3 regions of the Gordonia sesuvii genome follow, and region 3 is predicted to be linked to each of the others. Evidence: predicted binding sites of a transcription regulator. Region 3 holds the regulator's gene; each other region holds the start of a gene.
The links. Region 3 encodes LexA, which represses DNA repair genes until DNA is damaged. Its sites were predicted from a motif close to CGAACANNTGTTCG; they were not measured.
Positions count from the first base shown of each region.

Region 1: the regulator LexA is predicted to act here: its motif matches at 9,355-9,368, upstream of VZC37_RS16885 (DUF222 domain-containing protein).
Region 2: the regulator LexA is predicted to act here: its motif matches at 6,958-6,971, upstream of VZC37_RS03255 (alpha-ketoglutarate-dependent dioxygenase AlkB).

Region 1 is NZ_JAZDUF010000005.1:20,227-30,491, reverse strand. Features, by position in the region: gene VZC37_RS16930 (NAD(P)/FAD-dependent oxidoreductase) at 1-308, shown strand, start outside; gene VZC37_RS16925 (quercetin 2,3-dioxygenase) at 318-1,361, opposite strand; gene VZC37_RS16920 (alpha/beta hydrolase) at 1,358-2,347, opposite strand; gene VZC37_RS16915 (LysR family transcriptional regulator) at 2,424-3,302, opposite strand; gene VZC37_RS16910 (4-hydroxybenzoate 3-monooxygenase) at 3,494-4,678, shown strand; gene pcaH (protocatechuate 3,4-dioxygenase subunit beta) at 4,663-5,499, shown strand; gene pcaG (protocatechuate 3,4-dioxygenase subunit alpha) at 5,496-6,050, shown strand; gene VZC37_RS16895 (lyase family protein) at 6,047-7,276, shown strand; gene pcaC (4-carboxymuconolactone decarboxylase) at 7,299-7,676, shown strand; gene VZC37_RS16885 (DUF222 domain-containing protein) at 7,683-9,245, opposite strand; gene VZC37_RS16880 (TetR/AcrR family transcriptional regulator) at 9,423-9,971, opposite strand; gene VZC37_RS16875 (cytochrome P450) at 10,126-10,265, shown strand, end outside.
Region 2 is NZ_JAZDUF010000001.1:704,021-714,285, forward strand. Features, by position in the region: gene VZC37_RS03230 (flavin-containing monooxygenase) at 1-1,198, shown strand, start outside; gene VZC37_RS03235 (GMC family oxidoreductase) at 1,195-2,907, shown strand; gene VZC37_RS03240 (mycofactocin-coupled SDR family oxidoreductase) at 3,052-3,864, opposite strand; gene VZC37_RS03245 (TetR family transcriptional regulator) at 3,921-4,541, opposite strand; gene VZC37_RS03250 (MMPL family transporter) at 4,560-6,800, opposite strand; gene VZC37_RS03255 (alpha-ketoglutarate-dependent dioxygenase AlkB) at 6,996-7,622, shown strand; gene VZC37_RS03260 (oxidoreductase) at 7,639-8,514, opposite strand; gene VZC37_RS03265 (adenylate/guanylate cyclase domain-containing protein) at 8,551-10,265, opposite strand, start outside.
Region 3 is NZ_JAZDUF010000002.1:590,389-600,653, forward strand. Features, by position in the region: gene VZC37_RS09420 (aminotransferase family protein) at 1-559, opposite strand, end outside; gene hrpA (ATP-dependent RNA helicase HrpA) at 669-4,577, shown strand; gene nrdR (transcriptional regulator NrdR) at 4,599-5,081, opposite strand; gene VZC37_RS09435 (LysM peptidoglycan-binding domain-containing protein) at 5,185-5,826, opposite strand; gene lexA (transcriptional repressor LexA) at 6,114-6,881, shown strand; gene ptsP (phosphoenolpyruvate--protein phosphotransferase) at 6,897-8,567, opposite strand; gene VZC37_RS09450 (DeoR/GlpR family DNA-binding transcription regulator) at 8,739-9,509, shown strand; gene VZC37_RS09455 (1-phosphofructokinase family hexose kinase) at 9,568-10,265, shown strand, end outside.

The DNA of each region.
Region 1 (10,265 bases), on a different contig from region 3:
GTACCCGGTTCCCGGGGTTCGGCGACCCGGCTATCACCAGCACCTACGCGGGCTGTTACGACGTGACGCCCGACTGGAATCCGATCATCTCGACCGGTCCCCTCGATGGCCTGATCATCGCGGCCGGGTTCAGTGGCCACGGGTTCAAGATCTCGCCGGCGGTCGGGCGGCTCGTCGCGGATCTCGCCGTCGACGGGCACAGCACCGACCCTCGCATCCCCGAGACGGACTTCCGGCTGTCCCGATTCGCCGAGGGCGACCTCCTCACGACCCGCTTCCCCTATGTGGGTGCGGGGGAGATGCGCTGAGCCGCCGATTCACAGATGGCTGTACGCGCTCTCCGGCGGCGGCCCGACCATGGTGACGTCGAGATCGGAGATCTGACCGAGCTTCGTCATCAGCGATGCCGGGTCGACGAGCCCCTCGGTGTACACGTTGTCGGCGGTGGGCTCGCCGGTTCGGTCGAAGAACGGCTCGAACACATCGGTGGTCAGCACGCCCAGCATCCGGGTGTTGTGGGCGCCGAGGGCGTAGCTGTGAATGGTGCCGGGCGGTGCGTGGACGAAGTCGCCGGGAGTGAGGAGGACCTCGGTGCCGTTGACCCACAGCCAGATACGGCCGGACAGGCAGAAGAAGTTCTCGGTGTGCAGCTGATGGAAGTGCTGTGGGATGTAGGGTTGCCGGTTCCCGAGGGTCGTCACCGAGAAGTACCGACGATCGGTGTTCGCGGCACGCGCCGAGAACGTGTTGACGGCGTCGGGCCACGCCCGGTGATCTCCGGTGTGGGCCCGTTGGACGTAGGGCCGGGTGTCGGTGGGCAGCGTGTCGTCCCAGGTGTCCGACGCGTCGTGGAGTGGTAGATCGTGTACCGCCCACTCGGCCGGGATGCCGGGCGCGTCACTGCTCCGACCGGCGCGGTAGATGTGTTGCGTCACAGCGGTATCGGCGTCACCCAGATCGGCAAGTGCGCCGCCGGGAGCGGAGAACAGCAGAAACCGCGACATGTGTTGTGCGAACCGGTATGCCACGGGCACGCCTGCGGGAACGTGGACGGAGTCTCCGGGGCCCAACACCTGGCTCTCGCCCGGCAGCCAGAACTGGATGGTCCCGTCGAAGACGTAGAACGACCGCTGGAACGGCACGCTGTGGAACGGGGCGCCCGAACCGCGGGGTCCGAGAACGAACGCGGCGTCGAAATCGCCTCCGCTGTCGGCAGAACGGGCGACGACGGTCCACAGCTGGTCGCCGATCTGGTGGCGCTCACCTTCCCCGCTGGGCATCAGGTACGGGACCTGCTCGCCGGGCAGAGCGCCGACGACCGGGGTCAGCCGATGGATCGTTTCGAGGTCGTGGACGGTCATGGGTTCTCCCGGTCTGCAGTGGTGGAATCGATTGGTGTGGAGAGCAGATGCTGCTCGAAGAATCGTCCGATGGTCGCGAATCCGTACTCGGAGGGCCGGGGTGCGGCCGGGTCGGTCGAGGTCCGCAGAGATGCCGTCACCGGTTCCTCGGCGGCCAGTCGACCGTCGTCCATGACCTTCGTCATCGCGACGTCGAGTCGGCCGGCGGGGTTGAGAAACCCGTGCCGGTAGCCGTGGAGCAGGTAGAGCTCGGTGGGTATGCCGTGTGCGAGAAGGCAGTCGAACAGCAACTCGCTGTGTGCGTGCGGCACCAGAACGTCACCGGTGCCGTGCGAGATGTGGAAGGCAGGGGCGGCCTGCGTCACCTGCAGGTGGGGCGACGCGGCACGTGCGAGGTCGGGGAGCTCGGCGGCGAGGCCGCCGATCAGCCGGGCCTCCGGCGAGGTGTGCGGATCGGTGCCGGGGAGCGCGGCGCCCGGCGCGACCCGGTCCCCGACGAGGTCGACCGGTGGGTACGACGCGGCTACGGCCTGGATCTCGCAGCCTGTATCTGTCGGTGACACTGCCTCTCCGGTTAGCTGTTCCATGTGCCCGGTCACGCCGGCGAGCGCGGCCAGATGGCCGCCGGCCGAGGCGCCCCACAGGCCGATCCGGGTGGGGTCGACGCCGAACTCCCCGGCACGTGAATGCAGGAATCGGATTGCCGCGCGAACGTCGTGCAGTTGGGCAGGGAACGTGGCGTCACCGCTGAGCCGGTAGTCGATCGAGGCCATCGCGATCCCGCGTCCGGCGAAGTGGGTCGCGAGATCGGGTGCGAGAGTGCGGTCGCCGGTGAACCATCCGCCGCCGTGCAGCCACATCACCACCGGCGGGCGGCCGCCCGCCTCCGGGAGGTACAGGTCCATCAGCAGCGGACCGGCAGCCCGATCGGCATACGGCACGGTCCGTGTACGAACACCGGCGGGCGTCGTGGAGGTCGTAGTCACCCGGACATGGTGCGGCGCCGATCACACGGACGTCCATCAGGAATTCCGGAACACCGCGTTCGGTCGGACCGAACGGTCAGCCGTCGACCGTTTGTGCGGCAGTGGAGACGACCTGCACGAACCTGTCGAGTTCCGGGCCCGGTGGGTCGGGTCGACGGCAGAGATAGGTGGTCAGACGAGGGAGGCCGGTGGTCGGGACGAAGCGCAGGCCCGGCCGCGCATAGGCCTCCGCCGCCGACTCGCCGGCGATGTTGATCCCCGCGCCCATCCCGCACAACTCGAGGATCTCGTCGAAATTCTGGGCGATCGGTCGGATGTGCAGATCGGCGGTGTCGCCGAGCAATGCTTGCGTCCAGACGGCCGATGCGCCCGTCGTCGGGCCCATGATCACGGTCTGGCCCGCAAGGTCGTCTCGCCGGATGGCGCCCCTCTGCGCGAGCGGATGGTCGTCGCGTAGGACCACGACACTGCCCTCGTCCCACAGGCGTGCCGCATCGAGGTGTGTGGGGCCGTCGCCGGCCTCGGTGAGGAAGGCGCAGTCCACCTCGTTGTGCGCCAGGGCGCGATGGCTGCCCTCGAACCCGAGGTGCTTGATCTCCCACGTGACATCCGGCATCGCCGCGGTGGCGTGCGCCATCACGGTTCGGAACCGGCGGCTCGACACCATCAATCCGACTCGGATCGTCGCTCGCGAGCGGGCGGCAGTACCCCAGGCGCCCACCGCGTCCAGCGCGGACAACGCCTCCCGGGCCAATGGCAGCAAGTCCTCGCCGGCCGCGGTGAGAGACACCGATCGCGAGCGTCGGAGAAGGTCGTGACCGGTACGCCGCTCAAGTGCGGCGACGTTCTCGCTGACCGTGGACGGACTGAGGTGCAACGAGTCGGCCGCCCGGCCGAAGTGCAGGTTCTCGGCGACGGCGACGAAGCATCGAAGCTGTTGGGGCGTGATGTCCATGGAGTGGCCACAATCCTATGCAGCTGGTCATCCACGCGAGATCGGTCCGCCACAACTTTTCCAGCGCTTCCACTGAGTGAAAGCTGGTCATCGACTTCTGTGATCCCGACCTCCTACGGTCAACGCAATCGCATCACCTCACAGCACCATCACCACACACGAGCTCACCACACAGAAAGCGGAGACGATTGATGAGCACTGTCGCTCACACCCGCACCCAGGTGGCCATCGTCGGCGGTGGCCCCGCCGGCCTGATGCTGTCGCACCTGCTGCATCTCGCCGGGATCGACAGTGTCGTCGTCGACAACCGCACCGTCGAGGAGATCGAGACCACCCATCGCGCCGGCATCCTCGAACGCGACAGCGTGCGGCTGCTGGTCGATTCGGGCGTCTCCGACCGTGTGCTCACCGACGGCCACGAGCACGAGGGCATCTCGCTGCGCTTCGGCGGCGTCAGCCATCGCATCGACTTCCAGAAACTCGCCGGCGCGTCCTGCTGGCTCTACCCGCAGACCGAGGTGTTCATCGACCTGCACCGGGCACGCACCCGCGACGGTGGTGACGTCCGATACGGCATCACCGACACCGAGGTCACCGATGTCCTCGACACACCGACGGTGCGCTTCGCCGACGCCGACGGCGCGCGGCACGAGATCACCGCCGACCTCGTCGTGGGCGCCGACGGGTCGCGCAGCATCTGTCGCAAACTGGTCGCCGACCCGCACATGTATTACCGCGAGTACCCGTTCGCCTGGTTCGGTGTCATGGTGCAGGCGCCGCCGAGTGCACCCGAACTCATCTACAACCGGTCGCCGCAGGGCTTCGCGCTGATCAGCCAACGCACCGACACCGTGCAGCGCATGTACTTCCAGTGTGATCCGGGAGAGAACCCCGACGACTGGTCGGACGACCGGATCTGGGAACAACTGCACACTCGACTGTCCGGTGCCGACGGATTCCGGTTGAAGGACGGGCCCGTTCTGGAACGGACGGTGCTGCCGTTCCGCAGCTTCGTCCAGTCACCGATGCGCCACGGCCGTCTGCTGCTCGCCGGCGATGCCGCCCACACGGTTCCACCGACCGGTGCCAAGGGGCTCAACCTCGCGCTCTCCGATGTGCGGGTGCTGGCCGAGGTCCTCGAACGGGCGATCACCAAGGGTGATTCCGACGCTCTCGACACCTACACCGACCGGGCGCTGGCCCGGGTGTGGAAGGCGCAGCACTTCTCGTACTGGATGACGACGATGCTCCACAACAGCTCGGACGCATCGGATTTCGACGAACAACGGCAGCTCGGCGAGCTGGCGACCCTGGTCGCCTCCGAAGCCGGGTCCACTTATCTCGCAGAAGGATACACAGGATGGCCACACCACTGATTCCGGATACCGACGTGTCGGAGGTGTTCACCGACCACGGACAGATCTCCTCGGATGCCGCGCACGGAACACAACAGCAGATCAGCGACGAGATCGCCCGGATCGGCGATCGGTACGCGTCGGCCCTGTCGTCGGGCGGTGTCCCGGAGACCGCACCCCGACTCGACTACGCGCCGTACCGGTCGAGTCTCCTGCGCCATCCCACAAAGAGCTTCCTGCACAATGATCCCGAGGGCATCGAGCTGTGGTCACCGGCGTTCGGGCACCGCGACGTCGACCCGCTCGAAGCCGACCTGACGATCCAGCACGGTGGCGACCCCATCGGCGAACGGATGGTCGTGACCGGACGAGTGCTCGACGGCAACGGCCGGCCGATCCGCAACCAACTCGTCGAGGTGTGGCAGGCCAATGCGGCCGGTCGCTACATCCACAAGCGCGACCAGCATCCGGCGCCCATCGACCCCAACTTCACCGGCGTCGGGCGTTGCCTCACCGACGACGACGGCTGGTACCGGTTCACCACCATCAAGCCCGGTCCGTATCCGTGGAAGAACCACCACAACGCCTGGCGCCCTGCGCACATCCATTTCTCGGTGTTCGGCACGGCGTTCACGCAGCGGCTGGTCACGCAGATGTACTTCCCCGGCGACCCGCTGTTCGCGTTCGACCCGATCTACCAGGCGATCGTCGACCAGCAGGCCCGCGACCGCCTGGTCGCGACCTACGACCACGATCTCACGCAGCACGAGTGGTGCACCGGATACCGTTGGGACATCGTGCTCACCGGTGCCGCCCAGACCCCGATGGAGGAGGACCAGTGACCCTCGCCCCGACTCCGGGCCAGACCGTCGGCCCGTTCTTCCACTACGCACTGCCGTTCGACGGTGGGCCCGAACTCGTCGCGCCGGGAGATCCGCGGCGGATTCGACTGCACGGCACGGTGTTCGACGGCAACGGTGACGCGGTTCCGGACGCCCTCATCGAGATCTGGCAACCCGACGCCGACGGCAACGTCAGCCGCGAGCCGGGGTCGCTGCGTCGTGACGGTTTCACCTTCACCGGGTGGGGACGTGTCCAGACCGACCGGGTGGGCCACTACTCCTTCGCCACCATGCCGCCCGGCGCCGTGACCGACGGGGCGGCACCGTTCTTCGCGATCTGCGTGTTCGCCCGCGGCCTGCTCGACCGGTTGTTCACCCGCGCGTACCTGCCCGAGAGTGTGCGCGCACTCGCCGCGGACCGGTTGCTGTCGGCGGTTCCCGACGGTCGTCGCGACACCCTGATCGCGGCCAAGGACGACGACGGGTACCGGTTCGACATCCACCTGCAGGGCGCCGACGAGACCGTCTTCCTCGATCACGGCGGCCGATGAGCGGTCTGCTGTGGCCAGGCGATCATCGCGCAGGTGACATCTTCACCGACGGGGCTTTCCTCGACGCGATGATCCGGGTGGAGGCTGCGTGGAGCGTGGCCCTGGCCGCGGCCGGGGTCGCACCCGCCGGCGCCGAACTCGATGTGGATGCGCTGCGCTCACTCCTCACCGATGCCGATCTCGAGTCGGTAGCGGTCGAGGCCGAGTCGGGCGGTAACCCGGTGATTCCGCTCGTGCGCCTGCTGAGGTCGCGGCTGGGCGCCGGCCCCGCGGCGACTTGGTTGCACCGCGGGCTCACCAGCCAGGATGTCGTCGACAGCGCGCTGATGTGGTGCGCGGCCGAGGCGGTGGCGGCGATCTCGACGGCACTCGACTCGCAGGTCACGATCCTCGCGCGCCACACGATCGAGCACCGTCACTCGCCGATGGTCGCGAGAACACTGACGCAGCAGGCCGTTCCGACCACCTTCGGCCTGAAGAGCGCACTGTGGCTGCGTGGCGTCCTCGATGCCCGGGAGCGACTCGACCTGCTCCGCTTCCCGGTGCAGCTCGGCGGTGCCGGCGGGACGTCGGCGGCGGTCGTGGAGCTCGCCGGGGCCGACGCCGACATCGCAGCGCTCGTCGCAAGATCCTCGACCGTGGCCGCGCGTGAACTCGGCCTCGAGCCGGCCACCCCGTGGCACTCGGTGCGCACCGCGATCACCCGGATCGGTGATGCCGCCCTCGAGTGCACCGACGCCTGGGGCCATGTCGCCAACGACGTGATGGTGCTGGCCCGGACCGAGATCGGTGAGCTGTCCGAAGGGGCGGGCGGGGGATCGTCGACCATGCCGCACAAGTCCAACCCTGTACTGTCGGTGCTGATCCGCCGTGCCGCGATCGCCGGGCCGCCGATGGCCTCGACCTTGCACCTGGCCGCCGCGGACGCCGTCGACGAACGGACGCCGGGCGGATGGCACGTCGAATGGGACACGCTCCGAACCCTTCTGCGACGAGCCGTCGTCGCGGGTGATCAGACCACGAGTCTCCTCGACGACCTCCGAGTCCACACCGAACGGATGGCCGAGAACCTGGCGGCGGCCGGCGCGGCGGTGACATCTGAGCAGTCGACGATGGCCGAGATCGCCGGACACCCGGCGGCATCGGAGTATTTCGGCGCCGCAGACCAATTCATCGACGCACAGCTCGAACGTGCGCGCGCGATCACGCAGAAGGATGAGCAATGAGGAAAGGGACTCGAGGACGACGATGAGCCGATACGACGACGGAATGACGGTGCGACGCGAGGTTCTCGGTGACGCACACGTCGACCGGGCAACCAACGCGATCACCGACCTCACCCGCGACTTCCAGGAACTCATCACCGAATACGCGTGGGGCAGCATCTGGACCCGTCCCGGGCTGGATCGCCGGAGCCGGTCGATGATCACGTTGACCGCCCTGATCGCCCGCGGACACCACGAGGAGCTCGCGATGCACCTGCGCGCTGCGCTGCGCAACGGCCTGACCCGCGAGGAGATCAAGGAGGTGCTCCTGCAGTCGGCGATCTACTGCGGTGTGCCCGATGCCAATACGGCGTTCCGGATCGCGAACGGGTTGTTCGCGGAGGTCGACGAGGAGGCCTGACCCGCGTCACTCCTCCCTCCGACGGCGGTTGCGCTCTCGTTCCTGTTGTCTGCGGGCATGTTTGGCCGCCAACCGCGACACACGTCGGGCCGGTGGGACGGTGGGTTCCGGGGAAGGCGCAGGTTCGGCGTCTCCCGGTGGTTCGGGCGACGTGAATCGGATGCGCAGGAGTCCCGGGAACATCGTCTCCAGGTTGTCCGGATCGCCTTCGATCACCAGGCCTTCGGGTGTGGTGAACTCGGTGCGCAACCGGCCGCGGCCATCGCGGTACATGTCGTCGACCCACCGGCCGAACGTCTTGAGGATGTGGAAGAAGCGGTCCTTGATGTTCAGGTTCTCCGGCACCGTTTGTCCGCCCGCGGCCGGGTCGGCGTGGTTGTATTCGGCAACGTGTTCGACATCGCCCTCGAACGCAGGGGTCGTGTTGCCGGGCACCACGCTGTAGCCGTCCCGTACCCGGATGTAGGTGTCCAGGGCGGCTGACGGACGATACGGGTCAGACGGCAGGTGTGCCGGCAGGGTGAAGGTGCCATCCGGATTCTGCGGGGTGCCCTTCGGTACCAGCGGCTTGATCACGGCGTCCTTCCGTGCCGCGAGATCCCGCACATGCTCGTCGGAGATCACCCCGTGGCCGTCGACGAAACCCGCATGCTCGGCGTCACCGGTGAGGGTGGACTCGTCGCAGACGACGTGGATGACGATCTTGGCGTCCGCAGGCGGTACGGTCCCCGGCTCCGGAATCTGCGCGGTGCAATCCTCCTGGCCGCAGAGACATTCGAATCGCGTGCCGGACAGCAACGCGAACATGGCATCGGACGCGCGCTGTTGTTTCGTACGTTCGTCCTGGGCGCACACTGCAGCCGCGAGCGCTTTCACCGCCGACGCAGCGATCCGCACGTTCTCCGCCGACATGGTCCCCGCGATCTCTGCCATCCCGTCCGGCTTCGGCGTCGTCGACATCCGGCGGTCAGCCATCGCGCGTCTGCGTGCTTCTCGGACCGCGTCCGGGTCGTGACGGAACACGATGCGGTCCGTCATGTTGCGAAGCCGTTCGGCCGACCACGCCCCACGATGCAGATCCAGTTCGGCGGCGATCTCGGCATCGACGGCTGCCATGCATTCCTGTCCGCTGAGCAGATCGGTGCGCGCGATGATGGTCGAGACGCGGGCCTGCGAGATCTGCCCGTTGCGGAGACGCTCGGAGACCTCGGGAAGGCGATCGCGCAGCGCCACCGCCTCGTGGATCAGTTGCTCGGCGCTGCGTTGGGAGATGCTCAGTGCCAAGGCGATCCGGGCGGCGCAGTCGGCGAAGCCGTCAACGACAAGCAGGTCCTCTGGCCGCTCCTGGTCACCGACCAGACGCCGGTGGAGCTCGGCGGCCAGTTGATAGTCGTGCCAGGCGAGATATGCGATGCCGCGTTGCGTCGATGCCATCGAACCGAGGAGTTGATTCGTATCAGCCTGGGGCACACCGTCGGAGTGCACATTCCCGGTGAACAAGGGAGCGAGGTCGGGCCACGGCGAGGCCTCTCCCCACCACGACGACAGCCGCCAATCCGGAACCGACACCCCAACACCCTTCGGAGACCCAACACCTTCGGAGACACTGTGGACATCGCGGAACGCAGGCCCGCATATCTCAGAAGGTGGATCGGCCGCTCAGGGTCGGTCCGGTGTCACATCACGTGTTCGATTCCGCTGAAAACCAATGTACGACAGGGGTCCGACAGATTTGATCGCAGCAGGTCAGGCCGGACGTAGCGCGCGTACCAGGATGTCGATGAGTTCGCGTTCCTCGGCGGGATCGTGCGCGGGCACGGTGAGGATCGACAGAATCGCGCGAATCGCGAAGCGAACCGTCACAGCATCTCCGGGATCGAGTCCCATGAGGTCGGAAGCCGCCGCGACGATCGTCGGTGAGTGGACGACGGTATCGGCCGCGGCGAGGACCTGACGCGATTCGACGAACTGGCGGATCACACGGTCGGACCGGATCGCTTGCACGGCCACCGTGATCGCGACCGACGTTCGCTCGCGTCCTGTGACACCGGCGGTCGCCGCTTCGACCTCGGCCACCACGGCCGCCGAAGAGAATGCCCACACCGCCTCGAGCAACTGCTTCTTGCCACCGACATGCCGATAGACCGTCGCCCTCGAACAGTGAGCACGACGAGCGAGGTCGTTGAGGTCGAACCGATCGAGTCCATCGCGACCGATCATCTCGGTGGCCAGCGTGTAGAGCCTGACGCGCGCGGTGTCGCTGCGGTCGTCGCTCACCAGCCAGTCGCCCGTCACGGTCTCAGTGTGAGACATCTGCTTGGAATGTTTCACCGATTGGTCGAGGTCGGTCGATGGGCGTGAGACACCCAGCACGTGAACCGTCGCGCCCGGGGTGTCGACTTTCCGTCTCCGGTTGATTTCGGTGTCGTGTGGAGTCGACGCTGGTCAGGTGCATGATCTGGACAACCCCTACCCGTACTTCGAACATCTGCGGAGCGTGGCGCCGGTGGCCCGGCTGGACGATTCGCCCTTCTATCTCGTGTCGAGCTGGGACCTCGTCGCCGAAGCGGTCTCCCGGCCCGACGACTT
Region 2 (10,265 bases), on a different contig from region 3:
CTACAACTGTGCACTGCAGGACGCGGAATGGGATGCGGCACAAGCGCTGTGGATCGTGACCACCGAGCACGGTGTCATCCGCTGCCGCTTCCTGGTCACCGCCCCGGGCGCGCTCTCGGCGCCAGGTGTTCCGGACCTGCCGGGCGCATCGGACTTCGGGGGCACGGTGTTCCACAGCGCGCAGTGGGAGCACGGTCACGACCTCACCGGCCGCCGCGTCGCCATCGTCGGCAGCGGTGCGTCCGCAGTTCAGATCGTGCCCGAGATCGTCGACCACGTGGAGCATCTGACGGTGTTCCAGCGCACCCCGGCGTGGGTGGTACCGCGCCTGGACCGCACGATCGGACGCACGGAACGCACGGTGTATCGCCGGCTACCAGCGGCCCACCGACTGATCCGGGCACTGGTGTACCTCTATCGCGAGTTCTACGTGATCCTGATGGCCCGCCGGCCCCGACTGCTGCCCATCGCAACCGCGATCGGCAAGGCACAGTTGATGACCCAGGTGCGCAATCGCTCACTGCGACGCCGACTGACACCTGACTACACCATCGGCTGCAAGCGAATGCTGCTGACCAACAAATGGTTTCCCGCCCTGCAGAAGCGCAATGTGACACTCACGGGCGCGATCGCCGAGCTCACGTCAGAGGGCGCCGTCGACTCCGACGGACGCACACACGAAGTCGACACCGTGGTGTTCGCGACCGGGTTCACGCCGACGGCACCTCCTATCGCCGGCCACCTGCGTGGCCGCACCGGAGACACCCTGGCCGACACCTGGGCGGGCTCCCCCAGTGCGTATCGGGGCGTCTCGGTCCACGGCTTTCCCAATCTGTTCTTTCTCTACGGACCCAACACCAACCTCGGTCACAGCTCCATCGTGCTGATGCTGGAGCCGCAGGCGCGGTACGCGAGCACCGTCATCCGTCACCTGCGTGACCGCGGCCTGGACACCGTCGAGGTGACCGCGCAGGCGCAGCAGGCCTACAACGCGAACCTCGACCGCGAGCTCGGCGGCACGGTGTGGAACACCGGCGGCTGCGCCAGTTGGTATTTCGATGCGAAAGGACGTAATTCGGTGATGTGGCCGACCTTCACCGGCGCGTATCGGCGCATGATGTCGACCTTCGTCGCCGACGACCATCGTCTCGGCAGGGTGCCCGCGCACGCCGACGACGCCTCGCAGGTGATCCGGTGACCGATGTTGCAGCAACCGGCCATGTCGATGTCATCGTGATCGGCTCCGGCTTCGGCGGTTCGGTCGCCGCGCTACGGCTGGTCGAGAAGGGTTACCGTGTCGCGGTCCTCGAGGCCGGCCGCCGATTCACTGACGACGAGCTCCCGAAGACCAGCTGGCGTGTCCGCGACTACGTCTGGGCGCCGACCTTGGGATGCTATGGCGTGCAGCGCATGCATCCCCTGCGCGACGTCCTCGTGATGGCCGGCGCCGGCGTCGGTGGCGGATCGCTGAACTACGCCAACACTCTCTATCGACCGCCGACCGCATTCTTCGATGATCCGCAGTGGGGCTCGATCACGGACTGGGCCTCTGAGCTCGATCCCTACTATGACCAGGCGTCGCGGATGCTCGGCGTCACGACGGTCCCGTGGACGACGCCCGCGGACGATGTCATGCGTGAGGTGGCCGAGGAGATGGGGGCGGGACACACCTTCGTCCCCACCCCGGTCGGCGTGTACTTCGGCAAGGCAGGCAAACGTGTCGCCGACCCGTTCTTCGGTGGCGCGGGCCCCGACCGCACTGGCTGTACCGAATGTGGGTCGTGCATGACGGGATGCCGGGTCGGGGCCAAGAACACGCTGGTGAAGAACTACCTGCATCTGGCCGAAACCGCGGGCGCACAGATCGTTCCGATGACCACCGTGCGCGCGGTCCGCCCGAGGGCCGGCGGTGGGTATGAGATCGACACCCGCCGGACAGGGTCGCGGCTGCGGCGCCACCGGCAGACGTTCACCGCCGATCAGGTGGTCTTCGCGGCCGGGACCTACGGCACCAACAAGCTGCTGCTGTCGATGCAGCAGAGCGGCGATCTGCCGAACCTGTCAGATCGGCTGGGACGCGTCGTGCGCACCAACTCCGAGGCGGTGCTCGCGGCGACGGCCACCGATACCGCGACCGACTACACCCGAGGCGTGGCGATCACGTCGTCGTTCCATCCGAACGATCACACCCACATCGAGCCCGTGCGCTACGGCAAGGGCAGCAACCTCATCGGGCTCCTGCAGGCGATCCTGGTCGACGGCGGCGGGCGGGTTCCGCGTCTCCTGAAAGCCGTCGCGGCGATGTCAGCGCATCCGATCACGACATCGCGTTCGCTGTCGGTGCGGCGGTGGTCGGAGCGCACGATCATCGCACTCGTGATGCAGACCGCCGACAACTCCATCGAACTGTTCGCCCGCCGTGGCCGCCTCGGCCCGATCCTGCGGAGCAGGGCCGGGGACGGGGACCCGCCACCCCGCTGGATTCCCGAGGGACACACCGCCGTCCGATCCGTGGCGCGCCGAATCGGTGGAACGCCAGGAGGTTCGATCGTCGACCTGCTCAACATCCCGATGACCGCTCACTTCCTGGGCGGTTGCTCGATCGGGAGCTCCGCGACCGACGGTGTGGTCGACGCCTACCACCGGGTGTTCGGGCATCCGGGCCTGCACGTCGTCGACGGATCGACGGTGTCGGCCAACCTCGGGGTGAATCCGTCGCTCACGATCACCGCACAGGCCGAACGCGCGATGGCGCTGTGGCCCAACCGCGGTGAGGTCGATCCGCGGCCGGCGTCCGGATGTGCCTACGAATCGGTCGAGCCGGTCGCTCCGCGACGTCCGACGGTACCGGCATCGGCTCCCGGCGCGCTCCGGCTACCGATCACGCCGGTGCGACGGAGGGCGTGAGCGGGTCTCGATCACGCCGGTGCGACGGAGGGCGTCGGCGGGTCTCGATACGTCTCCTCGCCTAGCGGCTCGCAGACTACTCGACCAGCGGAATGGGCCGAGCGAGCGCAGCGAGCCCGCGGCGTATCGAGATCACCCGCTCGATCAGAAGTACTGCGCCCCACCGTCGATCGAGATGTGCTCGGCGGTGATGAACTTGGACTCGTCGGAAGCCAGGAACGCCACCACGTTGGCGATCTCCTCCGGCTCGGCGACGAACTGATTCAGGAAGGTCATGCCCATGCCGGCCAGGCGCGGGTTGGCGGCGTTGGTCTCCTCGATCCGCGCGACCATCTGCCCCGACCCCATCGGCGTCGCCACCGCACCGGGGTGGATGCTGTTGACGCGGATGTCGTGATTGCCCAGCTCGGCGGCGAAAGCGCGGGTCATCCCGACCAGCGCATGCTTGCTGGTGGTGTAGTGGACCATGAACGGCTGCAGCTTCTTTCCAGCGAGAGAACTCGTCAGGATCACCGAGCCGCCGCCCCGCTCGATCAGATGGTGAGCGGTGGCGGTGACGGTGTTCCAGACGCCGATGACATTGATGTCGATGACATCCCGGAAACTCGTCGGGGTCACCTCATCCCAGGTCTCGGGGATGCAGATGCCGGCATTGGCGACCACGATGTCGATGCCTCCGAACACACCGACGCCCTCGTCGACGACGCTCTTGAGTCCCTCGAGATCACGGACATCGCACGTGACGAGATGCGCTTTCACGCCCTGCTCCTCGACCAGTCGACGGGTCTCGTCCATGTCTGCCGGGGTAGCCGGGTCGTAGGGCACACCGGGCAGCGGGCCGGCCAGATCGACGCCGATGATCTGTGCGCCTTCGGAGGCGAGGCGGACGGCGTGCGCGCGCCCCTGCCCCCGGGCCACTCCGGTGATCACGGCCACTTTGTTGTCGAGACGCCCCACGTTGGGCTCCTTTCATCGGGTCGATCGAGTCGACCGGTCGGTCGACTCTCTGTTGCTCAGATCGGCAGGCCCTGCTCCAGGAGATCGACGGCCTGCAACAGGGTGGCGAGGAGGTTCTCGTCGGGGACTTCGTCGACGGCCTGGGCGAAGTGGAACATCACGCCGCCGGCGGCTGCGATGAACACCCGCAGGCGGATGTCGTCGGGGCGGGCGCCGGTGTAGTCGGCGAAGAAGTCGGTCGCGTGGGAGATCGCCCCGTCCGACTCGATCTGATAGGCCGTGCGCAGCACCGGCTCGGATTGGATGAGCCGCATGCGTTCTGAGCTGCTGGCCCATTCGTCGGCGGTACCGATCCGGAACATCTCACTGATCAAGCGACGGAGCAGGTCGAAGTGGCTCAGGCCGGGTGGGATCGCCTCGATCGCCTCCTGCCGGGCTTCGTCGAGATCATCGGAGATGACCACCTGCTCTTTGGACGCGAAATAGCGGAAGAACGTGGTGTGGGAGACCTCCGCCTCCCGCGCTATCTGTTCCACCGTCGTGTGGTTGTAGCCGTTCTCGGCGAACAGCCGCATCGCTGCGTCGCGAATCGCCTTGCGGGTGCGGATCTTGTTCTTCTCCCGCAAACCGATGCGACGCCCCGGGCCGCAGCCCGGGGTCGTCGTCGGTGTGGCCATGGCGATGACCTCCTCGGATCAGGTCGCCGATGCGACCGCTTCCCGCTTCGGGTCGGCATCGGGGTTCTCCAGCCCGCGGTCGCGGACGGCGGCACCCTCGATGTCGAGGTTCAGCACGACTCGATCCAACCACTTCGGCAGACCCCAGGCACGGTCGCCCAGCATCGCGATCGCGGCGGGCACCACCATCATCCGGATGATGAAGGCGTCGAACGCCACTGCCACCGCGAGCGAGAAGCCCATCATCTTCGCGGTCGTGTCCGGAGCCAGCATGAACGCCGCGAACACGCTGATCATGATGAGCGCGGCCGAGGTGACCACACGGGCGCCGTGCCGGTAGCCGGTGATGATGGCGTCCTTGGCCGACATGCCGTGCATGTACTCCTCACGCATTCGGGTCACCAGGAAGACCTGATAGTCCATCGCGAGGCCGAACACCACGCCGATCAGGAAGATCGGCAGGAAGGACAGGATCGGCTTGGTGTTGTCGATCAGCCCCAGTGCACCCTCCTGGAAGATCAGGACGGTCATACCGAAGGTCGCGAGCACCGAGAACACGAATCCGAGCGTCGCGATCAGCGGAACCCAGATCGAGCGGAACACCCCGATCATGATCAGGAACGCGAGACCGACCACCACGATCAGGTATGGGATCAGGGCGCTGTCGAGCTTGGCCGACAGATCCGACATGATCGCCGTCTGCCCGCCCACATGGAGCTCTGCCCCGGCGTTCTCGGCCTGCGGCGCGAACGCGCGGATCTCCTCCATGAGGTCGTGCGTCGCCTGCGACGACGGCGCACTGACCGGGGTCACCGAGATGAGCGCGGTGTCGGCGCCGTTGTTGGGCTGCGGCGCAGTACCGTTGCCCATCCACGTGATGGTCGCGGTGTTGGCGACGCCGTCCAGCGATCGGATGTGCTCGACGGTCGCGTCCGCGGCCGGCGCGACGTCGCCGTCGTTGTCGACGTGCACCACGGCGAACAGCGGTCCGTTGACGCCCTCACCGAATCCACGCTGCAGCAGGGACTGAGCAGGCGCCTCGTCGTCGCTGGTCAGCGACATGCCCAGCTCGAGCCGGCCCATCGGGATGGCCGCCAGGATCAGCACCGCCAGGCCGGCGATGATGAACGGGATGGGCCGCTTGACGACCGTGCGGCCGAGCTTCACGCCGACGGTGTCGACGGTCGCGGACTCCTCCGCGTGCTTGATCCACGGGATCCGTGGGCGGAAGGCGAATCGTCCGACCGCGCCGAGGAGCGCCGGGATCAGGGTGAGCGCGGCGAGCACGGCGACCGCGACGGCAAGCCCGGCACCCATGCCCATCTGGGTGATCAGCGGGATACCGATGACCATCAGGGCCACCACCGCGACGATCACCATAAGGCCGGCGAAGACGACCGCGGACCCGGCCGTCCCGACGGCTCGTCCGGCCGCGTCGGCAGGCGCCCCTCCCCGGGTGAGCTCGCTGCGATACCGCGAGACGATGAACAGCGCGTAGTCGATCGAGACCGCGATGCCGAGCATCGTGACGATCGCGGTCGCGGTCTCGTTGATGCTGAGGACCTCGGCCGACAACGTGACGAGCATGATCGTGATCGCGACGCCGACCAGTCCGGTGATCAGCGGGATGAACGCGGCGACCAGTGCACCGAACGCGACGATCATGACGACGAAAGCGACGGCGAACCCGATCATCTCGGCGGTGCCGCCGGCCTCCATGACCTGCATCAGCGAGCCGGTGGCCTCGACCTCGAGCCCCGCACCGCGGTTCTCGGCGAGGATCTCCTGGAGCTGCTCCTTCTGATCGACGGTGAGCTCCATGATCTCGATGTCCTGACGGACCTGGATCAGCCCGACCCGCCCGTCGTCACCGACGACCGACGACGCGATGGCCGGATCGGCCGCGGCTGCCACGACGGGGTTCACGATCGTCGCCGGGTCGCTCAGCTCGGGAAGCGATTGAAGGTCGGAGACCAGGGCGTTGATCTGGTCGGTGTGCGCGGCCAGTCCGTCGTCGGCGGCCACCAGCACGCTGGTGGATGCCTGGGACTGCTGCTCCATCACCTGCGGGAAGTGCTCCTCGATCTGCGAGGTCGCCGTTCCCGAGTCGGTGCCCGGCAGGCTGAAGTCTTTGGCGAACTGCGGGTTCAGCGCTCCGACGAGCCCCGAGACCGTCATCGCAGCCAGCAGCCACGTCGCGATCACCCACCATTTGTGCCGGAAGGAGAACCTTCCGACCCGATACAGAAACGACGCCATGGCCTTCCCTTCGCACGCGCTGGTCTGGTCGTCGGAGCCACAAAGTGTTAGTGACTACCACTTGGTACTGGATAACAGAATTTGTCGCACAATGCCATTCCATCCTGGGCAAACGTGCGCGACGCCTCCGTTCGGCTGCCGACGAGACGCAGATCATCGAACACGTGTTCGGAGGTCTCGGGTAGGCTGACAGCCATGACCGCGGGCATCCAGGGATCGCTGTTCGACCAGCCGACAGATGGTGTGGCACTGCGCGATCTCGGCTCCACGACGCGGCGCCGACTGACCGACGGCGCCTGGGTCGACCTACGGCCCGGCTGGGTGTCCGGGTCGGATGCACTGTTCGACCGGTTGCGCGAGACCGCGGCCTGGCGTGCGGAGCGGCGACGAATGTACGACCGCGTCGTCGACGTCCCGCGCCTCGTCGCGACCTACCACGAGGCGGCCGCTTTCCCCGACCCGATGCTCGTCTCGGCCCTCGGGGAGCTGAGCGGCCACTACCGCGAGGAGTTGCCCGAGGGTTTCGCCACGGCGGGCCTGTGCCTCTACCGCGACGGGTCGGACAGCGTCGCGTGGCACGGCGACCGGATCGGGCGTGGTTCGCGCGAGGACACGATGGTGGCGATCGTGTCCCTCGGTTCGCCACGACCACTGATGTTGCGTCCACGTGGCGGCGGACCATCGCTGCGTTTCGTCGTCGGTCCGGGCGACCTGCTCGTGATGGGCGGCAGCTGTCAGCGCACCTGGGAACATGCCGTGCCGAAGGTCCCCGGCGTCGGTCCACGCATCAGCATCCAGTTCCGCCCGCCCGGCGTGTGGTGAGCGAGTGTGGTGAACGTCAGACGGTGAACTCCGTGTCGGTGAGTTTCTCCGACACGCGCCAGAGTTCGTCGCGGATCGCGGCGTCGTCGGCGAGCTTGCTGTGGCCCGACGGCCCCGGGGCGCCACGGCTGCCGAACATCTCGGTCGGACCGTAGTATCCGCCGTTCGTGGTATCCGGCGATGTCGCGGCGTACAAGGTCGGAAGGGCGCCGCCGGATGCGGACTGCGCGAAGATCTTGTTCCCGAACTTCATGAAGACGTCCTCGATGGTCTCCGACCGACCCTGCAATTCGGTGGCGGCGTAGCCGGGATGGGCGACCATCGACGACGTCGACGATCCCGACGCCGCCAGCCGTTCGGCCAGTTCCTTCCCGAACATCAGGTTGGCCATCTTGGAGTCGCCGTAGGCCCGCCACCGGCGGTACTTGCGCTTGTCCCAGTTGAGGTCGTCGAGGTCGATCCGACCGATCTGATGCATCGACGACGACAGGGTCACCACCCGATCGGTGATCTTCGGCAGGACCAGAGCGGTGAGCACGAAGTGGCCGAGATGATTGGTGCCCATCTGCATCTCGAATCCGTCGGCAGTGCGTTTGAACGGTATCGCCATGACCCCGGCGTTGTTGATCAGGACATCCGCGCCGTCGAACTTCTCGGCAAAGGTCCGCACCGATGCGAGATCGGCCAGATCGAGCTGTGCCACAGTCGCATTGGGTCCGATGTCGGCGGCCACCGGCTGTGCCTTGTTCACGTTTCGGCAGGCCAGGGTGACCGTCGCGCCAGCCTTGGCCAACGCTTTCGCCGTCTCGGCGCCGAGGCCACTGTTGGCGCCGGTGATCACGTACCGCCGTCCGGTCTGGTCTTCAATGTCAGCCGCGGTCCACTTGCTCATGGTGCCTCCCCTGTCTGGTCACGTCTGTCACCGACGCTATGGAGTACCACCGCCGTCGTCAACGAAACGGCCGGTCTGTCCCGTCAAACGGCGCGCCGGACGCAGGAGGCCGGCGACGACGGCTCCGACCGAGATCCCCGCCGCGCCCCGCCGTCCGACAACCGAGATCGGCGCGAAGACCTCGGTCACCTCGGCGCGACCGCGCAGAGTACGCGTTCCGACGGCGACCCACTGATCAGCTTCGTCCGGCGTCGCCCGATCGATCGCCGTCCCGGACGCCATCACCGATGTGCCGGACTGTTTGGCGAGATCGGAGAGCCGCGCGCTCTCGTTCACCGCGTCGCCGATCACGGTGTACTCGTAGCGGGTCTCGGCACCGATGTTCCCGGCGAAGACGGTGCCGCACGACACGCCCATCCCCCACCCGATGTCGAGGGCGGCGGTCAGCCGGGTGGCGAGGTCCCGCGCCGCCGAGAGCGTCGCGGTGGCGGGGTCGTCGAGGGCGACCGGCGCGCCGAATATGGCCAGCGCCGAGTCCCCTTCGAACTTGTTGACGAAGCCCCGGTGGCCGTCGACGACATCGGCGACGATGGTGAAGAAGTCGTTGAGCAGTTGCGCGGTGGCCTGGGGATCCTGTCGGGCCGCGATCCCGGTGGAATCGATGATGTCGACGAACAGCACCCCCACTGTCGTGTTCGCACCTCGCATGCCGTCGCCGTGTTCGAGGGCTTGCGCGGCGACCGTGTCGCCGACATGGCGAGCGAAGAGCCGGCGCATGCGCTCGCGCTCCTCGAGTCCCGCCACCATCGTGTTGAAACCGTGTTGCAGCACACCGAGTTCGGACGAGTCATACACCGGGACCCGCGCGGTGTAGTCGGTGTTGTCGACGCGCTCGACGGCTCGATGCAGGTCACGGAGCGGATCGGCGATGGACCGGCCGACCAGGGTGATCACCCGCACCCCGGACACCAGTGCCACCACAGCGAGGACGACGATCGTCCAGTCGACCGGCCCACTGACCGGCGGCAGGATGTCGAGCCATCGCCCGAGGTTGAGCAACAGGAGGCCGACCATCGGCACGGCGGAGCTCACCAGCCACACGGCCACCATTCGTGTCTGGACACCGTGGAACACATGCCGAGCCGGGAACTCCCGGTAGGCGACGACCGCCAGAGGCCGGGCGGCACGTTCGGCGAAGAGATAGGTGATGCAGGAACTCGAGATCGCCGCGAGGAGGAAGGCGAACGCCACACCGGCGGTCCGCATCGACGTGGGGTCGTCGGCGGCCACGGCATAGGACCCGACTGCCGTCGCCCACGCGGCGAGGGTCGCGAACACCTGGTTGCGCGGGATGTGCCGGATCGCGGAACGTCGGGACTGATCGGCGGCCACGCCGCTGACGAACCAGTCCACCTGCGGCTTGATCAGCGCTACGCCGACCAGCATGTTGGTCAGGGTGCCGACGATGATGCCGGTGACGACCGCCGGGAAGTTCGGCGCGCCGACGGTGGTCTCCAGCGTCAGCTGACTCCCGTTGTAGGCCAACTGAACCAGCAGGAACGTCTCGATGCCGATGGCGCAGTTCGTGCCGATCAGTGCGATGGCGGCGGCAGCAGTCGCGCGCCGCGACATCCGTGCCCGCTCGTCGCGCGGCAGATCGGCGAGGTCCCGGACGTCGGTCCCGCGATGACGACCCCAGAGGAATCGGGGCAGCGCCTCACCGCTGATGTGCGGCCACGCGCGGTGTAGGG
Region 3 (10,265 bases):
CTCCCAGTCGCTCGATCAGTCCGAGCAGGCTCTTGGCGTTGTCCCACTCCACGGACTCGGCATCGGGCATCAGCTCCCCGTAGCCCTCGCGGTTGCCCGGGATGCCTGCCAGGGCCGTCCCGGCGACATGCATCCCGTGATAGGCCTTGGTGCGTCCGACGATGATGTTCTTGTCCGGCTTGCCGACCTCGTGCCAGTAGCGCCGGGCCAGTTTCGCCGCCGTGTCGACGGAGTCGCTGCCTCCGGAGGTGAAGAAGATCTTGCTGTCGGTGACCGGCGCGATCGTCGCGAGCCGATCCGCGAGCTCGGCGGTGACATCGGCGGTGAGGTCGCCGAAACCCGAGTAGTGCGCAATCCGTCCGAGTTGATCGGCAACGGCCTGCGCCACCTCGGTTCGGCCGTGCCCGATGTTGGTGAACCACAGGCCCGCGGTCGCGTCGAGGTATTCGCGACCCGTGGAGTCCCAGATTCGGGTGCCCTTGCCGCGGGTCACCACGAACGGTCCGTTCGCGGTGACCGATCCCATGTCGGCGAAACCGTGCCAGAGTGAACCTGCCATGCGCCAATGATGCCGGGCGCCACCGACGTCCCGAGAACCAGGTCGCCACTCGCGGCGCGGAAGGATGTGGTCGGGGCCACTGAACACCACCGCATATCCTGGACAGATCATGTCCGCCCCGACCGCCGCCGACCGTCGCGCCCTGCTCGAGACGCTCGACGACCTCACGATCGTCGATGCGCACAGGCTTCGTCGTCGCCTCGACAAACTGGGGCGCCGGCCCGCTCCCGCGGCGTGGGATCGGCTCTGCGTGGACGTGGCCGCGGCCGGCTCGCGGATCGAACGACGCCGGGCCACTGTCCCCGTCCTGGAATTCCCGCCCGAGCTCCCGGTGTCGGACGCGCGGGACGAGATCGCCGCGGCGATCGCCGAGCATCAGGTGGTGGTCATCGCCGGCGAGACGGGCTCGGGAAAGACGACGCAGCTGCCCAAGATCTGCATGCAGATCGGGCGCGGCGTGCGTGGCGCGATCGGCCACACCCAACCGCGACGGATCGCGGCGAGTTCGGTGGCGCGCCGTATCGCCGACGAGACCGGCACCGAGGTGGGCGACGCGATCGGCTTCTCGGTGCGGTTCACCGACCGTGCCGGCGCCGACACCTTGGTCAAGGTCATGACCGACGGCATCCTGCTGCGGGAGATCGGCACCGATCCCCTGCTGCGCCACTACGACACCCTCATCATCGACGAGGCGCACGAACGCAGCCTCAACATCGATTTCATCCTCGGCTATCTCAAACGCCTGCTCCCACGTCGGCCCGATCTCAAGGTGATCATCACCTCCGCGACCATCGAGCCAGATCGCTTCGCCCGCCATTTCGCCGATGCCGTCGGCGGTGCCGAGGTCCCCATCCTCGAGGTCTCCGGCCGCACCTATCCCGTGGAGGTCCGCTATCGCCCGTTCGGCGATGCCCGCGACCCCGACAATGACCACCGCGATCTCGACCAGGCGCAGGCGATCGACACCGCCATCGGTGAACTGTGGTCGTCACATCGCAGCGGCGACATCCTGGTGTTCCTCCCGACCGAGCGCGACATCCGGGAAACCGCAGATGCGCTGCGCCACCGGGCCTCGGCAGGTGCCGAGATCGTGCCGCTGTTCGCCCGCTTGTCGATCGCCGATCAGCAACGGGTGTTCTCACCCTCCTTCGGACGTCGGATCGTGTTGGCCACCAACGTCGCCGAGACGTCGCTGACCGTCCCCGGCATCCGGTACGTGATCGACACCGGAACGGCGCGCATCTCGCGATACTCCACGCGTTCCAAGGTGAACCGGCTTCCGGTCGAACCCATCTCGCAGGCGAGCGCCCGACAGCGCGCCGGCCGGTGTGGCCGTGTCGCCCCGGGTGTCTGCATCCGCCTCTATGCCGAGGACGACTTCGACACCAGGACGGCGTTCACCGACCCGGAGATCCTGCGTACCAACCTCGCTGCGGTCATCCTGCAGATGGCGGCGCTGAAACTCGGCGACGTGTCGCAGTTCCCGTTCGTGCAGCCGCCGGATGCCCGCGCGATCCGGGACGGCATGGCCGTCCTCGCCGAACTCGGCGCGATCCGGGAGACCCGACGCGACGACCACGAACCGGTTCTCACACCCATCGGCCGTCAGATGGCGCGTATCCCGGTGGACCCGAGACTCGCCCGCATGCTCATCGCCGCCCATGACGGCGGCTGTCTCGACCACGTCCTGGTGATCGCTGCCGCATTGTCCATCCCCGATGTGCGCGAACGCCCGTCGGAACATCGTGAAGCCGCCGACGCCGCGCACCGGCGGTTCGCCGTCCCGGGTTCGGAATTCCTGACCTACCTCGAGCTGTGGGATTATCTCGGTGATCGGCGTAAGGAGTTGTCCGGCAACCAGTTCCGCCGCACGTGCGAACGCGAGTTCCTGCATTTCCTGCGCATCCGCGAATGGCAGGAGCTACACCGGCAGCTGTCCCGCATCGTCGGCGACCTGGACTGGACGACAACCGCCACAGAGCGCGACGCCGACGCGATCCACCGCGCCATCCTCGCTGGGCTGCTCGGCAACATCGCTGCCCGGCAGGGTGATTCGCGAGATTTCCTCGGTGCCCGCAACACCAGCCTGGCGATCTTTCCCGGCTCGGCGCTCGCCCGGAAACCTCCGCCGTTCATCATGGCGGCCGAGATCGTCGAGACCTCACGGTTGTTCGCCCACACGGTCGCCGGTGTCGACCCGCTCTGGGCGGAAAAACTGGCCGGCGACCTGGTCCGGCGTAGCCATAGCGAACCGCATTGGTCGGCCAAACGCGGATCGGCGATGGCCTACGAACGGGTGACGCTCTACGGGGTCACGCTGGTCGCGAGGCGACGAGTGCAATTCGGCGCGATCGATCCCGCGATGTCGCGGGAGATGTTCCTGCGTCATGCCCTCGTCGAAGGTGACTGGCGCACGGACCACGCCTTCTTCCACCGCAATCGGGAACTCCTCGAGGCGGCGGCAGATGTGGAACACCGAGCCCGTCGCCGTGATGTCGTGATCAGCGAACAGCAACTGTTCGACTTCTACGACGCCCGCGTCGGCGACGAGGTGGTCTCCGCGCGGCACTTCGACACGTGGTGGAAGAAGGCCCGCCGCGAGAACCCGGAACTTCTCGACCTGCACCCGGAGGACGTCGCGGCCGACGTGGCGGTCGCCGACACCGACTTCCCCGGGGCATGGCAGCAGGGTGACACCCGTCTCGAGCTGCGCTACCGGTTCGAGCCGGGCGCGCCTGACGACGGAGTCACCGTGGTGATCCCACAGCCGCTGCTCGACCATGTGCGGACCTCCGGGTTCGACTGGTCGGTGCCGGGACTGCGTAGCGAACTGGCGACGGAGCTGGTGAAGTCGTTGCCCAAGGCGCTGCGGAAGTCGATGGCACCCGCGCAGCGATTCGCCGACCTCGCCCTGTCCCGGCTCACACCCCGATCGGAGCCTCTGATCACGGGACTGGCCCGGGAGCTCTCTGCCATCACGACGATGACGGTGGCCCCACGCGATTTCGCGCCCGAACGGATCCCGCCGCACCTCACCATGAACTTCGCGGTGGCCGATACGAACGGCGCCGTCCTGGCGAGCGGAAAGTCGCTCGCCGCGTTGAAGAAGCAGTTCGCCGACGACCAGAAACCGGCACCCGTGCGGATATTCACGGAGTGGACGGCCGACGGCATCGGCGAGATCGCCCCTACGGACACCGCCACGGTGGCAGGGCAGACGGTCACGCGCCACACCGGACTGGAGGTTGCACGCAACGGCGACGGCCACCCGATCGGGGTGATCCGCACCGACGTCGCCACCGCCGCCGAGCGCAACCGACGGCACGCCGAGGCGGTGGGGGTACTCCTGGACAACGCACTTCCCGGCTTGTCGCGCAAGATCACCGCAACGCTCGACGCGCCCGGCCGACTCGCGCTGAGCCAGAGCCCGTATCGGCGTCCGGACGACCTGGTCGCCGACTGCACCCGACGCGCGATCCGCGACGTCGCCGCCACCGATCGTCTCGAACGCATCCGGTCCGCCGACGACTTCGATCGTCTCCGCGACGAATTGCGACCTGCGGTGAGCGACGCGGCGCCTGACTACTTCGTGCTCGCCACCGATGCGCTCCGGCGCGTGGCACCCCTGCGGGCACAGATCGATCGACTGAGCGGATCCGTTGCCGCCGATGACGTTGCCGACCAGCTCGAGAACCTCGTCTTCGACGGCTTCGTCGCGGCCACCTCCCGTGATCACCTGGTTCATGTTCCCCGGTATCTGGACGCGGCGATCGAACGTCTCACCGAGCTCCCCGCCGCCGCTGCACGCGACCGGGACGGCCTGGCCGCCGTAGACCGCGTCGTCGCGCACTGGAACCAGCGCGGCGCACAGATTCCGCCCGGACGTCGGGCCGCGCTCGACGAGCACGCCCACTGGCTGGTCGAGGAGTTGCGGGTCGGACTGTTCGCACAGCGCCTCGGCACCGCACGGCCGATCTCGGAGAAACGCGCCATCCGGGCACTGGACGCGTTCAGATGAGCCGCGCCGGCGGTCTCGTGACTATTCGGTCACCGAGGCCCGCGACGTCTTCTGGTGCGTGAGATCGCCTTGTAGATCATCGATCTCACGCTGGAAATCCTCGAGCGAGTCGAACGACCGGTACACCGACGCGAAACGGAGATAGGCGACCTCGTCGAGGTCCCGCAGTGGTCCGAGGATGGCGAGCCCCACCTCGTTGCTGGGGATCTCGGCAGATCCCGATGCCCGGACCGCGTCCTCGACCTGCTGCGCTAGCTGTGCGAGCGCATCCTCGGCGACGTCTCGGCCCTGACAGGCACGTCGGACACCGCGCATCACCTTCTCGCGACTGAACGGCTCGGTGACGCCGTTGCGCTTCACCACCGACAGCACCGCGCTCTCGACCGTCGAGAATCGGCGACCACAGCTCGCGCACGACCGGCGCCGTCGGATCGCCTGCCCCTCGTCGGCGACACGCGAGTCGATGACCTTGGTGTCTTCGTACCTGCAAAACGGGCAGCGCATGTCGTCCTCACGCACATCTCGGGACACACCGGCGCACCGGACACCCGCCGCGCCGTGCCGGTTCCCGGCCGGACCCTGTGCCATCGAGGATACCGTCCGGGTCTCAGCGGTACGCGGGGGCGATCAACGCCTGACCCACACGCAGGCCCGAACCCGGCAGATCGTTGCGCTCGACGATCTGCGCGATGACCGCATCCCGCGGCACACCCGGGGCGACCCGGTCCGCGATCGAACTCAGCGAATCGCCTTGCCGGACATGCACGACCTCGGTACCCACCGGGGCCGGCTCGACCGAGGCCGCGTAGTCGGACCCGACGATCGCAACGACCCACACCACCAGCGCGAGCGCGGCACCGACGAGGACGGAGGCGGCGGTGGCACGTCGGCGCGCGATGACGTTCCGGTCGACCACCGGTGCGTCACAACGGGTACCGGAGACATACGCCCCTGGACGCGCCGACTGACCGACGGGTCGCCGATCGGCCGGACGAACCGGCGCGTGAGCACCGCCACGCGGTGGTCGGGTCACCGGCGCCCCGACCCGGCCCGCACGGTGCGGGTTCCCGACGGACTGCCGACCGGACGGCCGGGCGGACTGAATCAGTTCTGTCGTGCTGATGGTCGGGGTGCTGATCGTCGCGGTGCTCATCGAACGTGTCCTCCTGATCGAGTGCGGATACGGATCGGGCCCCACCGGCTCACCGGGATCGACATCGTGATCGATCACGTGTTCGATGGAACGCATGTTCGAAACCTAACACGCCACTCCGACAAAGTCTCGACACACGTCGAACACATGTTTGAACAAGGTCGAATGTTCGATTACTGTCGGCGACAGGAACAAGACAGCAGCACACAGAAAACAGCGGGACACAGAACGGCAACCGGGTCTCGATCAGCGGGATCGAACAGTGCAATCGAACAGTGGCATCGAACGGGGGCATCGAACGGTGGCATCGAGGAGTTCGCCCCGAAGCGTCCGGAACCGCAGTGCCCGGCACCGCCGGGCACTCGACAGAAAGGACTACGCAGATGACTGACAGGGCCGGTGGAAACAGATCCGGAGGACGGCGCGGCGCCGCCCGCGGGATCGATCGACCCGACACGGCAACCGGAACGTCGGATTCCGACCCGGTTGCCGACCCCGCGGCCGCGGAAGCGAGCCTCACCCCGCGTCAGCGTGGGGTCCTGGAGTACATCCGGGCGTCGGTCCGCGAGCGCGGCTATCCGCCGAGCATCCGCGAGATCGGGGACGCCGTCGGTCTCACGTCGACGTCGTCGGTCGCACACCAGCTGCGCACCCTCGAACGCAAGGGTCTGCTCAAGCGCGATGCCAATCGCCCCCGCGCGGTCAACATCCAGGACGGCGACCAGCACGTCCCGCCGGGCGGCTCGTCTGCTGCGGCCGAGAACGATGATCTGCCCACTCCGACGTTCGTCCCGGTGCTGGGACGGATCGCGGCCGGCGGACCCATCCTCGCCGAAGAGGCCGTCGAAGACGTGTTCCCCCTCCCCCGCGAACTGGTCGGTGAGGGATCGCTGTTCCTGCTACGCGTCGTCGGCGAGTCGATGATCGACGCGGCGATCTGCGACGGGGACTGGGTGGTCGTCCGACAGCAGAGCGTTGCCGACAACGGCGACATCGTCGCCGCGATGATCGACGGCGAGGCGACGGTGAAGACGTTCAAGCGCAAGGACGGTCACGTCTGGCTCATGCCGCACAACGAACTCTTCGAACCCATCCCCGGCGACGATGCCGCGATCCTCGGCAAGGTCGTCACCGTGATGCGCCGCGTCTGAGGTCGCTCCGGGCGGTCAGCTCTCCAGGGCCGCGGTCGCTGCCGCCCGCGCGGCCGCCGGGTCCGATGTGGCCAGCGCCGCGTCGGCGGCGGCCCGGCACTGGTCCGTGGTGGTCTGCGCCAATCGTGCGCCGACTGCCGCCGCCGCTGCGGGCGCCGACGACAGCGACGTCACACCGAGTCCGACGAGGACACAAGCGAGTAGCGGATCGGCGGCCGCCTCGCCGCACACACCGACCGGCTTGTCGACCTCCTGGCCCGCTCGGGCCACCCGCGCGATGAGCGCGAGAACCGCCGGCTGCCACGGGTCGGTCAGCGCCGCGAGTTCCGCCGACATGCGATCCGCCGCCATCGTGTACTGCGTGAGGTCGTTGGTCCCGATCGAGACGAAATCCACTTCCGCGAGAATGGCTTCGGCGAGGATCGCCGCAGCGGGCACCTCCACCATCACCCCGGCGACCAGGCCGCGCTCCCGGACGGGCGCGGCGAACTCGGCGGCCTCCGCGGCGGAGGCGATCATCGGCGCCATGACCCACGGAATGGGCTCGCGGCCCTGCGCGGCCGCGGCGATCGCATCCAGCTGGGCCGTCCGGATGTCCGGATGCTCACCGGCGATCCGATTACCGCGGACGCCGAGCGCCGGGTTGGCCTCATCGAGTTGCGTGACGAACTTCAGCGGTTTGTCGGAGCCGGCGTCGAGCGTGCGGATGACGACCTTCTGCCCGGGAAACGCCTCGAGAACCTCACGGTAGAGACCGGTCTGCTCCTCCACCGACGGCGCATCCGAGCGATCCAGGAAGGCCAGCTCTGTCCGGAACAGACCGACGCCCTCGACCGGATACTTCATCGCCGTGCGCGCCGACGTTCCGTCGGCGACATTGGCGAGCACGCTGACATGCCGTCCGTCCGCGGTCTGCCCGGGCCCGGACCAACTCGCGACGAGTGCCGCCATCCGCCGACTCTCCTCGACCTGCGCGGTCGCCTCGGCGGCATCCGGCTCGACCTCGAGGGTCCCGGCCGTCCCGTCCACGAGCACGGGGGTTCCGGCAGGGACATCGGCCAGGCCCGACACCGCCACCACACAAGGGATGCCGAGCTGGCGGGCGATGATCGCCGTGTGACTGGTGGGCCCGCCCAGCCGGGTGACGAGCGCGGTGATCTTTGCCGGGTCCAGTCCCGCGGTGTCGGCCGGCGCGAGGTCGTCGGCGAGCAGGACCGACGGCTCGTCGGGTTCGGGGACGCCGGGCTCGGGGACGCCCAGCAGTTCGGCGACGACCCGGTCGCGGACGTCGTTGAGATCGGTGACCCGCTCGGCCATCAGACCTCCGAGCTTGGTGAACATCGCCGCGAACTGCTCGGTGGCCAGTACCGCGGCCGCCGGTGCCGTGCTCCCCTTGGCGATCAGGCCTGATGCCGCACCCACCCAGCCACGGTCCTCGGCCAGACCGGCAGTCGCCGACAGGACTTCGGCCGCAGCGCCGGATGCATGAGATGCCCGCTCCCGCAGGCGTGCGGCCACGGTCGCCGCGGCGTCGGTGAACCGTTTGGTTTCCACTTCGCGTTCTTCGTCGGGGACCGGTGCCGCCGTGGCCGGGTCGTACACGGGTCGTTCACCGGGCCACACGGTCGGCGCATAGGCATGTCCTGCGACTACAGGCGTTCCGCTCAGTACGTGTGTGTGCTCCACCGAAATCCTCACTGTGGTCGACGGGCGTGACCCATCAATTATGCGTCTCAGCCGCCCAGAGTCACCGTTGTGATTCAAGTTACAAGAAACGCTTGACTTGTCAACATAAACAGGCGTAAACACAGATACATCAACACCACAAACGCAGGAAAACCAACAGGTGAGGTTCACGTGTACGCCGAGGAACGACAGCAGGCCATCGCCGATCGCGTCCGCGTGGACGGCCGCGCCTCGGTCGCCGAGTTGGCTGCGCTGTTCGACGTCACCAGTGAGACCGTCCGGCGTGATCTCGCCGCCCTGGAGCGCGCCGGACATGTGCAGAGAGTCCACGGCGGCGCCGTCCGGCCTGGCGCCACACCGGTCACCGTCGAGCAGGGCATCGACGAACGGCAGAGGTCACACACCGACCAGAAACTGGCGATCGGACGCGCCGCGATCCGGTTTCTCCCCGACGCCGGTGGTTCGGTCTTCTTCGACGCGGGAACCACCACCTATCAGGCGGCCCTTGCATTTCCGCGGGACCGCCGGCTGACCCTGGTCACCCACAGCATCCCGATCGCCGCTGCACTTGCCGGTCTCAACGGCGACAACCTGCACATCCTCGGCGGCCGAGTGCGTGGACTCACCCAGGCGATGGTGGGCGCCGGCACCGTCGACACTCTGGCCCGACTGCGTGTCTCGACCGCGTTCGTGGGAACCAACGGGATCAGTACCGCGCACGGACTGTCCACCCCGGATCCCGACGAAGCAGCCGTGAAGGCGGCGATCTGTCGCAGCGCCGATCGCGTCGTCGTGCTCGCCGACTCCTCGAAGTTCGGGCACGAGGACCTGACGTCCTTCGCCGACCTCACGGACATCGACGTGCTGATCACCGACCGGGGTATCGACCCGGCGACCACCGCGGAGCTCTCCGACAAGGGGATCGAGACGGTGATCGCATGACCACGCGACAGCCACCATCCAACAGCCGTTGCACAACCGGCCCGACGAGAGGCACCCGATGACCGCATCCCGGCCCGACCCGCTCGATCCCGCCCCCTCGCATGCCGACCCGGCCCCGACGATCCTCACGGTCACCGCAAACCCCAGCCTCGACCGCACGCTGGAGTTGTCGACCCCACTCACGCACGGCGCTGTGCAACGCGCCCGGACGGCGCTTGCCGAGCCGGGCGGCAAAGGGGTCAATGTCGCACGGGTGGCCGCCGCTGCGGGGGTCCCGACCCGTGCGATCCTGCCGGCGCGAGCCGGTGACCCGCTGCTCACCGCGCTCGACGACGTCGCGCTCCCCTACCTCGCCCTGCCGATCGACGGTGAGGTCCGATCGAACATCACAGTTGCCGACCCCGACGGCACGACCACGAAGATCAACGCCCCCGGCTTCGTGCTGGACGACGCCCAGGCCCGACGACTCGCCGAACTCGTCCTCGAGAACGCCCGCGGGGCACGGTGGGTCGCCTTGTGCGGTTCATTGCCGCCCGGATTGCCCGCCAACTGGTACCGCACCGTCGTCGACGCGCTGTCCAACTCGGGATGCCTTGTGGCCGTGGATACCTCGGGTGCGCCACTGGCGGCGGCGGTCACCGGTCGGGTCGACCTCCTCAAACCCAACGACGAGGAACTCGCCGAGGCGGTCGGCGCCGACGCGGCACAGCTGTCGGCGGCAACCGCCCGGGGCGACCACGCCCCCCTGATCGAGGC